One region of the Solibacillus sp. FSL R5-0449 genome, then DNA from elsewhere that is predicted to be linked to it. Evidence: predicted binding sites of a transcription regulator. Region 1 holds the regulator's gene; the other holds the start of a gene.

Region 1 (5,697 bases):
CGTCCTGTACAAATAGTGCTTTAATGCCGTACTCTTTCATATAGTCAAGCATATCTAGCAATCCGTCTCGATCAACATCATAGCCGCTATGCTGATCATTGAAAATCTCCACATCTTTATAGCCGAATGTTTTTGCGTATTTTGTCAGCTCCTCCTGCTGACGTACTAGTGATGTTTCTTGTGTATTTTTATCCGTGCTGACACGGCAATATATTACTGCTTTAGTTTTTATCATTGTTCCCTCTCGCCACTTTAATCGTTTGCATATCGGAGGATTCATTCAGCTGAGCAATGTATTGTGAATTTTTTTCTACAGGTACAACCAATACTTGTCCTAAAACAACTTTTTCATCCAGCATTCCATTTTCCTTTTTTACTTCATTGATCCAATCATGCTTAGCCATTTTACCACGATATTGTTCTGCCAACGACCATAAAGTATCACCATGTTCTATGCTTACGTGTTCGTATAATTCAATTTTATCATCCTGCATCATGAATAAAACCATCATGAGTACAGAGAATAGTAGAAACATTGATGTGAAGCCATTTAATTTACCTTTTTTCATTAGAAAAACCCTCTTTCGAATGTATGTTCGGAATGTTTGTTCTCATAATAATACGAACATATGTTTTTGTCAACCGTTTTTTCGAACTTATGTTTGCATTCATGTTCGCATACTGCTATACTTACCTTAAGAAAAATAGCATGATAAAGAGGTGAGTTAGTTGACACAAAAAATTTCAAAACGGCAGCAAGCTATTCTAACTTTTATAAAAGAGGAAGTTCGTGCTAAAGGCTATCCGCCATCAGTTCGCGAAATTGGAGAAGCAGTCGGTTTAGCTTCCAGTTCAACTGTCCACGGGCATTTAGCTCGTTTAGAAAGTAAAGGGCTTATCCGCCGTGATCCTACTAAGCCGCGTGCCATTGAAATATTGGACCAGGAAGAGATGAACATCGCGAAACAAGGCGTCATTCATGTTCCGTTAATCGGTAAAGTTACAGCTGGTCTGCCTATTTCTGCAATCGAGGATATTCAGGAATATTTCCCGTTACCTGATGCTTACGGCTCACCGGAAGAGGAATTGTTTATGCTTGAAATTATGGGAGAATCCATGATTGAAGCCGGTATTTTAAATGGGGATTATGTCATCGTTAAAAAAACGTCGACTGCGAACAATGGAGAGATTGTTGTAGCTATGACGGAAGACGATGAAGCGACAGTCAAGCGCTTTTACAAAGAAAAAACTCATTTCCGTCTACAGCCTGAGAATAGCTCAATGGAACCGATCATTGTCAACCAGGTTTCTATTTTAGGTAAAGTAGTCGGCCTCTATCGAAATATCCATTAATTATAAACTTGCCATTCTAATAGAATCGGCAAGTTTTTTATTTTCAAACTAAAAAGCCCAGCCGTTGACGACTGAGCTTTCCATTATTTATTGCATGCTTCTACAAAGCCATTAAATAAGCGCTGTGCATAAACGTCTCCAATTGGAGCCAACTCTTCCGGATGCCATTGTACCGCGACACAATACGGATGTGATGCATGTTCTATCCCTTCTATGATCCCGTCTTTCGCAACAGCCGAAATGACGAGCCCTTCCCCAAGCTTTCCGACCGATTGATGGTGAAAGGTATTGACACGGAATGAGTCCTCTTTAAAAATTTCTTTGAATTTGGATGTCTTTACTTCAACCGTATGTGCCAATTCCCCGCGCTTTGAAGGTTGTTTATGTAAAATTGTATTCTCCACTTGGGATGGGATATCCTGAATAATCGTCCCCCCAAATGCTACATTCATAATCTGTTGTCCGCGGCAAATTCCTAGAATAGGCATTTGTCTTTTATAGGCCTCATTCATTAATAAAAGATCGCTGTCATCTCGTTTTCTTACAACACTTCCAATATGGCGGTGCGGTTCTTCATTAAACAGCAATGGGTCGATATCGGCTCCCCCGATTAAAACAAGGCCATCGATTATATTTAATAATGCATCCACGTTTTCTTCTGTAGCATTCGGAATACAGATGGGAATACCTCCCGCCTGTTCAATTGAAGTCAAATACGCATTGTTAATATCCAATTTCTTGTCAAAATCATACATTGTTAATCCAATCATCGGTTTCATTATTTCTATCTCCTTAAAATTTATAGATAATTCCAATAATTTAAATTATACTATTTCGTTATACTAAATGACTACAAAAATAAAAAAGGATTGCATCTTCGCAACCCTTTGATTTTCAAACAATTTCCATTTGTTTTATAAAGTATTCTTTTATTTCTTTCCAGTTATGGACACGCATAAAGCCTTCTTCTGAGCGATTGTACGGCATCGAATATAAAATCCCCGTTCCGTTGAATGCCGTTAGCTGACGCGGACTGTCATCAATTAAATAATCGGTATGTATAACCGCCTTATTACCGCAAAATACAATATTCTGTGTTTTAATAAAAGGTAAATGCTCCATTAACCACTCGTATTTCGCTGTAAATGATCCCGGTACATCCATAGCAGCTGTCGCAATAAAAATTTCATAATGCTCCTGCAGATCTTGAATAACTTCAATTGCGTCTTCATCCAACACTTTTAAATCCCTGAAATAGTCCGGCTCATTTAATAAAGCAAACAATTTTTTCGCATCTTCTCGAGGCAAATCACGCTGAGTTGTCCGAAGAAACTCTTCATCTGTAAAATTTGTTCCGAAATTTTCGTTATATGTAACACGTAATTTCGAATAAAAGTCAGCTAGCACCTGGTCCATATCGATAGCAATACTTTTTTTCATGTAATAAGCCTCCTTGAAATTTTCTGATTTTAGTTTATACAATTTTATTGTGAAAAAACAAGGTATAACTCTTTACAATTAACAACGTACATATTTGCGTTTAAAACCGATCCGCCCTTTTTCCACCTGCTTTTCAATTTCCGCATAAGCATGGAGCAGACCCGGTTTTTTCCCTTCACGTTTCGTTTCAATTGGACCGATTTCGTTTGCAATTTGCATGGCTTCTTCATGTAAAGGTTTAAATGAAACACCAACCGTCATGACAAAATTGTTCATCGCCACTTGAGTGCGTTGAGGTGCCTTATGGATATTTTGTTTTACATACACAAGCATACCCATTAACTTTTCCTTTGAAAATTCCTCGTCTTTACGATTGCCTAACAGCCAGCAGTAACAATGCCAACCCGCCGACATTTTCAGATCTTCACCACTGCCAATCCATTTATCGCTTACTTCTTGCGCAATATCGGATTCCGCCAATGTTACGGCAACTACATAATCAGAAATCATATAGAAATAGGCCTGCTTTATCCAGCGTTCATAATCTTCCTCAGTCATCGCTTTCGGATCTGCAATGATACCTGCAAAATACATTGCATCATAGTTGCCTGTGGCATAGAGTTTTTCAGCCAGGTCCTGATCTATTTTTATTTGTTTTACGAACGGTTTCATTGAGCCGATCGTTACACCGAACAACGGCTCCTTTGCTCCATTGGACATATAGATCTTTTTCGTACGTTCTTTTCCAAGAGCCTCTAACTCTTGCATCATTGTATCGAGTTCCATAATTTCCTCCTCTTACATTAGTAAAATTATTTGTCACTTACTATTATATGATGTAATCGTCCGTCATACATAACGTTCTTCTCAATAATCAGTACAGTTGATTCCTATTCTATTTTAAACAGTATTTGGTTAATATATACAGCACCAATAGGCAAGATTCAATCTCCTTTTTAAAAATTGGCAAATTATTTAACCGCATAATAAAACAACCTCTGAACAGAATAATTTCAGGAGGTGATATTGATGTCAAAAAATAAAAACAACATCAATAATAAAAACGTCGAATTCGGTATGGAAACGGACGTTAATCAAGTAAAGCAGCAAAACCAAAAAGCTGAAGCTAAAAAGCAACAATCTTCTGGTTTATTTGCTAACAGCGCTTTACAAAAGCAATCAAGTTCCTTGAATGCTGAATTCGGGATGGAGACTAACGTAAACAAAGTGAAGCAGCAAAACCAGCAGGCTGAAGCCAAAAAGCAACAAGCTTCCGGTTTGTTCGCAAACAGCGGTTTACAGAAGAAGCTTTCTTCAATGGGCGCTGAGTTCGGCATGGAAACAGATGTTAACCAAGTGAAACAGCAAAACCAGCAGGCCGAAGCTAAAAAACAACAAGCATCGGGACAATTTGGTAAGAACAAATTCCAAAACGGCAATAAATAAAAAAGTTTAGAACCGGCATGTTATTGCCGGTTTCTTTGTCATTCATTATGTGAAACAGACCTCAACATCATACTACGCAAAAAAGCGCCGGAGTTTTTGCTCCAGCGCTTTCTTCTTAGTACATTTTCATATATTGGTCGCGTTCCCACTGATGGACAGTTGAACGGTACATGTCGAACTCAATTTCTTTCGCTTCTTTAAAGTTAGCATAGATGTGGTTGCCTAATGCTCGTTGAACAACTTCATCTTTTGCAAGTAAGTTTAAAGCGTCGTCTAAAGCTGCAGGCAAGTTATCGATGCCGTTTGCTTTACGCTCTTCTTCACTCATCACATAAATGTTGCGGTTGATTGCTGGTGGTGGTGTTGATTTTTTGCGAATTCCTTCAAGACCAGCCTCTAAAATTACAGCCATCGCCAAATATGGATTTGCTGATGGATCGACCGAACGAACTTCTACACGTGTTGAAATGCCGCGAGAAGAAGGGATACGGATTAATGGTGAACGGTTTTGTGCAGACCATGCTACGTAACATGGTGCTTCATAACCTGGTACTAAACGTTTATAAGAGTTTACTGTCGGGTTTGTAATTGCCGTAAAACCTTGAACATGGTCAAGTATACCTGCCATGAATTGCATCGCTGTTTCAGATAGACCCAATTCAGTAGATTCATCAAAGAAGGCATTTTCTTTTCCATTAAACAATGAAACGTTGAAGTGCATTCCTGATCCGGCTTCACCGAATAAAGGTTTTGGCATGAATGTTGCATGTAAACCGTGTTTACGTGCAATTGTTTTAACAACTAATTTAAATGTTTGGATATTATCACAAGCTGTAATTGCATCCGCATATTTAAAGTCAATTTCATGTTGTCCTGGTGCTACCTCATGGTGAGATGCTTCAATTTCAAAGCCCATTTCCTCTAGTTCCAATACGATATCGCGACGGCAGTTTTCACCTAAATCTGTCGGTGCCAAGTCGAAATAACCGCCGTGGTCATTTACTTCCAAGCTTGGTTCGCCTTTAGCGTCCAGTTTAAATAAGAAAAACTCCGGTTCTGGCCCTAAGTTGAAATCCGTGAATCCTAGCTCTTTCATTTCCTTTAATACACGTTTCAGGTTGTTACGTGGATCGCCAGCAAATGGTGTGCCGTCCGGGTTGTAAATATCACAGATGAAACGTGCTACTTTCCCTTTTTCAGCTGTCCATGGGAAGACCATGAATGAATCATAATCCGGATATAAGTACATATCTGATTCTTCAATACGCACAAAACCTTCGATTGATGAACCATCAAACATCATTTTATTGTCCAATGCTTTATCTAGTTGGCTCACAGGAATTTCTACGTTTTTTATTGTTCCTAAAATATCTGTAAACTGTAAACGGATGAATTTTACTTGTTCTTCTTCTACTAGACGTTTAATATCGTCTTTTGTATATTTGCCCACTAAATTCC
Region 2 (5,697 bases), 860 kb from region 1:
GATTCAGTGGATATCATGGACATCCGGTTACCCGATTTGATCATCCTTTTTCGAGAAAGCCTGAATCGTTTCAGAAACCATACTTTGAATTGTAGCTGGTAACTCTTTAATATCATTTTGATTTTGCATAATTGTTTGGACACCATTATTTACTGTTCCATACAATGATTGCGCTTGTTCCATTTTTGTTTCTACCAATGCCATTAATTCATCGCGGTTTTCGGAATAATACGCTACTGTATCCTTCGCTTTTTTGGCTGTTTCAACAGTATGCTCTCTAGTTTGTTTATCCAACATACTAATTGCTGCTCCAGTTACAGCTCCAATCGCTATAAAAGGTAATAGTTTACTTTTCATTAATTTTTCTCCTCCTATATATGCTTTCGTATTCCCCTAATAATTTTTCATAAAACTTCTCTATTTGTATTTTAACGAATGTTCGATATTATTAAAAGTATTCAGTAAACTTTAACCTGTTGACAATATGATGGTTGCATGAAATGATATTTTTGTAAACATTGAAAGGTAGGGCACACAAATTATGGACTTATCAAATCCGTCGCAGCAAAATGTCGTCTATATGATTGAGCAGATTAAAGAAAAACTTCGTATGGTAAATGTTGATGCTATGCAGTCTTCTTCATTTGATGAAGAAAAATACGAAGATCTACAATATTTATATGAAATGGTTATGAAACGCGATTCATTCAGCCCAAGTGAAATGAATGCCATCGTAGCAGAACTAGGCGCCCTTCGTAAATAACCTCAGCTGTATAATGTGAAAAAGAAGCTTATCGATTAATTCGACAAGCTTCTTTTTTTCATTTCTTATTCCCCAGGAAATAATAATTATTTATTTAATTCGACAGCAATTTTTGCGCCTACTCGGGCATTATGTTTTACAAGGGCAATATTTGCATCAAGTGATTTGCCTTCTGTCAGTTCTTTCACTTTACCTAGTAGGAATGGCGTTACATTTTTACCAGCAATACCTTGTTCTTTTGCTTCATTTAATGCATTTTCAATAATTCCGTCGATTACACTTGATTCCATAGCATCTTCTACTGGAATTGGGTTAGCGATCAATGCACCGCCACGTAGACCTAAATCCCATTTTGCGCGTAAAATTGCGGCAGTTTCTTCTGCAGAATCAACACGGATATTTACATCGAATTCACTTTCACGTGCGTAGAATGCAGGCAATTTATCTGTTCCGTAACCGATTACCGGTACACCTTTTGTTTCAAGGTATTCCAATGTTAAGCCGATATCTAAAATTGATTTTGCACCTGCACATACTACAGCAACATTTGTCATTGCCAGCTCTTCCAAGTCTGCAGAAATATCCATTGTTGTTTCAGCACCGCGGTGAACTCCACCAATACCGCCTGTTACGAATAATTCAATGCCAGCAAGTTCAGCACAGATCATTGTTGCTGCTACAGTCGTTGCACCGATTTTTTTTGTTGCAAGTAAATAGCCGATATCACGACGGCTTGTTTTTGCTACACCTTGAGCATTACCGAACATTTCTAATTCTTCATCAGATAAACCGATTTTAATTTTTCCATCGATTAATGCGATTGTTGCCGGCACTGCACCGCCATCACGAATGATTTGTTCCACTTCGCGAGCTGTTTGTACATTTTGTGGATACGGCATACCGTGTGAAATAATTGTTGATTCCAATGCGACGATCGGTAAGCCTTTCTCTTTAGCTTCTAATACCTCTTGTGAATATGATAAATATTGTTCCATTATAAATTCCTCCATTCAAGTAAGTTATCTTTTGTTAAATCTTCACGAACTGTTTTATCTGATTGTAAAGTTTTCGATGCATTTATCAACCCGAGCTGGATTGCCTCTTCAAGCACCTCATCGTTTAATACACCGTGTAAAAATGCACTGACAAATGCGTCCCCGGCACCGGTAACATCTACTATATTTCTCGTTGCAATGGCCTTGTAATGTACTACCTTGCCTTCATTACCTACCATAACTCCGTGCTCGCCTAAAGTGAGAACAACATGTTCCGCTCCTTTTTGCATCAACATATTAACAGCCTTGTCATAATGGCTGAATGTATCCAGCTTCACATTTAAATAGCTTTCCCCTTCATCACGGTTGCAAATAAAGTAGCGTATACCGTTCAGATCTTGCGGCATATGCTTCATTTTAGGTGAAGAAACAGGGATAACCGCCAATGCGATATTACGCTCTATTGCAAATTTCCTAATATATTCTACTGTCTCCAGTGGACTGTTTAAATCAATGACAATACAGCTGGCATTTTGTAATATTGCTTCGTGCTTCTTTAAAATACTCGGCAACAGCTGATCATAAATCTCCATATTTGCCATTGATATTACAAGTTCGCCCGTATTATCAAGTACTGCTGTATAGGAACCTGTATTATAATCGCTTAATTTCTCTACTAAATCCACATTCATCATACTTTTACAATTTTGTTCAATAAATGCACTATCATGATCTTCACCCATTACAGTAATAAGGGAAACACGGTTGCCTAAACGTCCTAAGTTTTCTGCGATATTACGGGCTACACCGCCTACAGATTCTGTAACCGCAGCAGGATTGGAAGTCCCCAGCTGGACATTTTGCTCAATAGTGAATTTACGATCGATATTGGCACCACCAATTGCAATGATTTGATTTTTTTCCGGCAAAACATAGGCACGTCCTAAAATTTCTCCACGTTTTATGAGCGATGAAATCATGTTGGCAAGCGCCGGCCTGGACATACCAAGTTGTTCTGCCATTTCCTGTTGTGATAAGTAGGGATTTCTTTTTATTAATTGAAAAATTAATTTTTCCTTTTCATTCAACTTTATCACCTCGAATCAAACATTTGTTTCTAATTATAAACTTTTGTTCAAAAAATGTCAAATTAACATTAATTTTTCCTTCCAAGTAGTATGGAAGTACTTTCTTCTATTATGAGTTATGAATCAACAAAAAAAGCTGTTCAGAAGGTTTACCCTTCCAAACAGCTTTCTCATTATTCAACGATTATATCGCCATTTTCTGCTATACGCGGCTGTACGAGCACTTCAACACGACGGTTTTTAGCTCTGCCTTCTGCTGTATCATTTGTAGCAATCGGCTGGAATTCTCCAAAGCCTTTAACACTGAAGTATTTGGAATCCAGTCTTTCATTGCCCGAAACAATTTCCTTCATGAAGTTTACCGCACGCATAACCGACAGATCCCAGTTAGAATCAAATTCCGGTGTCTTAATCGGTACATTATCTGTATGACCTGTAATAACAATATTACGCGGTGGATCAAACATTAATAATTGAGCAAGCTCATCGGCAATGGAATTGTATTCCGCCTTTACATCCGCTCGCCCCATATCAAATAAAATACTGTCCCGGATTGTAATCAATAATCCTTCATCTGTCATTTTCGTTTCAAACTGATCTTCGAGCTCATTAATCGCAATAAACTCGTCCACACGGTTTTGCGTTTCATGGAGGCGTTCCTGATCCTCCATATATTTGGATATTCCTGTTGGTGGCGTACTATCCGGTGATTGAATAATAGCTGGGTTATCCATTACTCCTGTACCACCAGTAAAAATATTATTAAATACTGCTGACATTTGCTCTAATTTCTGCTCATCCACTGAGCTTGATGCAAATAGTACGATAAATAATGCTAATAACAGAGTTAAAATATCTGCATAAGGTACTAACCAGGACTCGTCAATATGCTCCTCATGCTTTTTATGTCTTTTACGCTTCTTTGCCAAGGCCACCCGCCCCGCTTTCGGTAATTTGCTTACGTTCTTCCATCGTTAAATATGAAGCCAGTTTCTGCTCGATTACACGAGGTGCTTCACCTTCAAGTACGGATAAAATTCCTTCAATCATCATCATCTTTTGCTTCACTTCTACAGCAGACTTACGTTTTAGCTTGTTGGCAAATGGATGCCATAAAACATAACCTGTGAAAATCCCTAATAATGTTGCAACAAAAGCAGCTGATATAGCCGTACCTAAATTATCAATATCAGACATATCTTTTAATGCGGCAATAAGACCGACTACAGCACCCAGTACCCCAAGTGTCGGTGCATATGTACCTGCTTGCGAGAAAATACCTGCTCCACTTGCATGGCGATCTTCAAGCGCTTCAACTTCCTCTGTTAACACATCGCGAATATAGTCAGCGTTTTGACCATCGATCGCTAATGTCAGACCATTTTTTAAAAACGGATCTTCAATTTCAGCAGCTTTGCTTTCTAACGCCAATAGTCCTTCACGACGAGCTAAGTCAGCCCATTGCGAAAACATTTTGATCAAGTCGATATCACTTGCGAGTTTTGTTTCAGAAAATAAGATTTTGAACAGCTTTGGAACTCTTTTTAGTTCCTTCATCGGGAAAGCGATTGTTACTGCAGCAATCGTACCGAAAATAATAATTAAAATCGCAGCAGGGTTTATTAACACTTCCGGTGTAACGCCCTTTAAGAACATCCCTACTAACAGGGCGATAAAGGCGATGATAATCCCAACAACTGATGATATATCCATATGTAGTACCTCCAAATTACGATGTCTTTTCTTTATTTCGGTATATTTAAATTTTTATTAACTTCCTTTACACTAGTTGTAAGAAGATTTTTTTGTTTTTGACACATTATTGTTCTTTTCTAAGCTGGAATATGACTATTATTGTGTTGGGAATTAACTAATTTTTAAGATAATTATTGGAGGAATGAATCAATGAATTCTATGTTTGAAGTAAATTTAACGAAATACGCAGAACTGGCAGTAAAAATCGGTGTCAATATTCAGCCGAATCAATATTTGTATATTGCGGCTTCCATCGAATCGGCACCTTTTGTACAGGCAGTGACAAAAATCGCTTATGAAGTTGGAGCAAAACAAGTATTTGTAGATTATACAGATGATCAAATTACACGTGCTCGATATGAGTTGGCACCGGAAGATTCTTTCGATTTCTTCCCTCCTTGGAAAGTGCAGGAACGTGAATGGCTTGCTGAACAAGGTGCGGCATTTATGAGCATCGTATCTCAAAGTCCTGATTTGCTGTCAGGGATCGATTCAAAACGAATTGCAGCATTCCAGAAAGCTTCTGGTACTGCATTAAACAAGTACCGTCAATATGTTCAGTCAGACAAAATCAGCTGGACGGTAATCGCTGCTCCATCAAAACAATGGGCTAGCAAAGTATTCCCTGAGTTACCGGAAGAAAAGCAAGCAGATGCATTATGGGATGCCATCTTTAAAGCGACACGTGCGGATCTGGACAACCCGGTTGAAGCTTGGGCACAGCATAATGATAACCTGCATGAAAAGGTTGATTACTTAAACAATAAAAACTATGCGAAATTACACTATACAGCTCCCGGGACGGACTTGACGATCGAACTGCCTAAAGGTCATTTATGGTGTGGTGCAGGCAGTGTCAATGAAAAAGGCGATGAGTTCATGGCAAATATGCCGACTGAAGAAGTTTTCACAGTACCGCATAAAGATGGTGTAAACGGGTATGTGTCTAGTACAAAGCCATTAAGCTATGGCGGTAATATTATCGACAACTTCAAGCTAACATTTGAAAACGGGCGCATTGTTAAAGTTGAGGCCGAGCAAGGTGAAGAAGTGTTAAAAAATCTTGTTGCTACAGATGAAGGCTCGCATTATTTAG

The links. Region 1 encodes LexA, which represses DNA repair genes until DNA is damaged. Its sites were predicted from a motif close to CGAACATATGTTCG; they were not measured.
Region 2: a site for LexA is predicted at 2,863-2,876, ahead of MKY27_RS15280 (carbohydrate kinase). Genes of this name have one in related genera too.

The regions. Positions count from the first base shown of each region.
Region 1 covers NZ_CP150239.1:2,176,692-2,182,388, forward strand. The annotation lists gene MKY27_RS10875 (recombinase family protein) at 1-235, opposite strand, end outside; gene MKY27_RS10880 (LysM peptidoglycan-binding domain-containing protein) at 222-569, opposite strand; gene lexA (transcriptional repressor LexA) at 730-1,353, shown strand; gene MKY27_RS10890 (gamma-glutamyl-gamma-aminobutyrate hydrolase family protein) at 1,437-2,132, opposite strand; gene MKY27_RS10895 (5'-3'-deoxyribonucleotidase) at 2,248-2,793, opposite strand; gene MKY27_RS10900 (DNA alkylation repair protein) at 2,872-3,579, opposite strand; gene MKY27_RS10905 (gamma-type small acid-soluble spore protein) at 3,823-4,239, shown strand; gene glnA (type I glutamate--ammonia ligase) at 4,355-5,689, opposite strand.
Region 2 covers NZ_CP150239.1:3,037,019-3,042,715, forward strand. The annotation lists gene MKY27_RS15265 (YtxH domain-containing protein) at 28-357, opposite strand; gene MKY27_RS15270 (DUF1128 domain-containing protein) at 542-763, shown strand; gene MKY27_RS15275 (pseudouridine-5'-phosphate glycosidase) at 850-1,758, opposite strand; gene MKY27_RS15280 (carbohydrate kinase) at 1,758-2,846, opposite strand; gene motB (flagellar motor protein MotB) at 3,020-3,775, opposite strand; gene motA (flagellar motor stator protein MotA) at 3,759-4,559, opposite strand; gene MKY27_RS15295 (aminopeptidase) at 4,752-5,697, shown strand, end outside.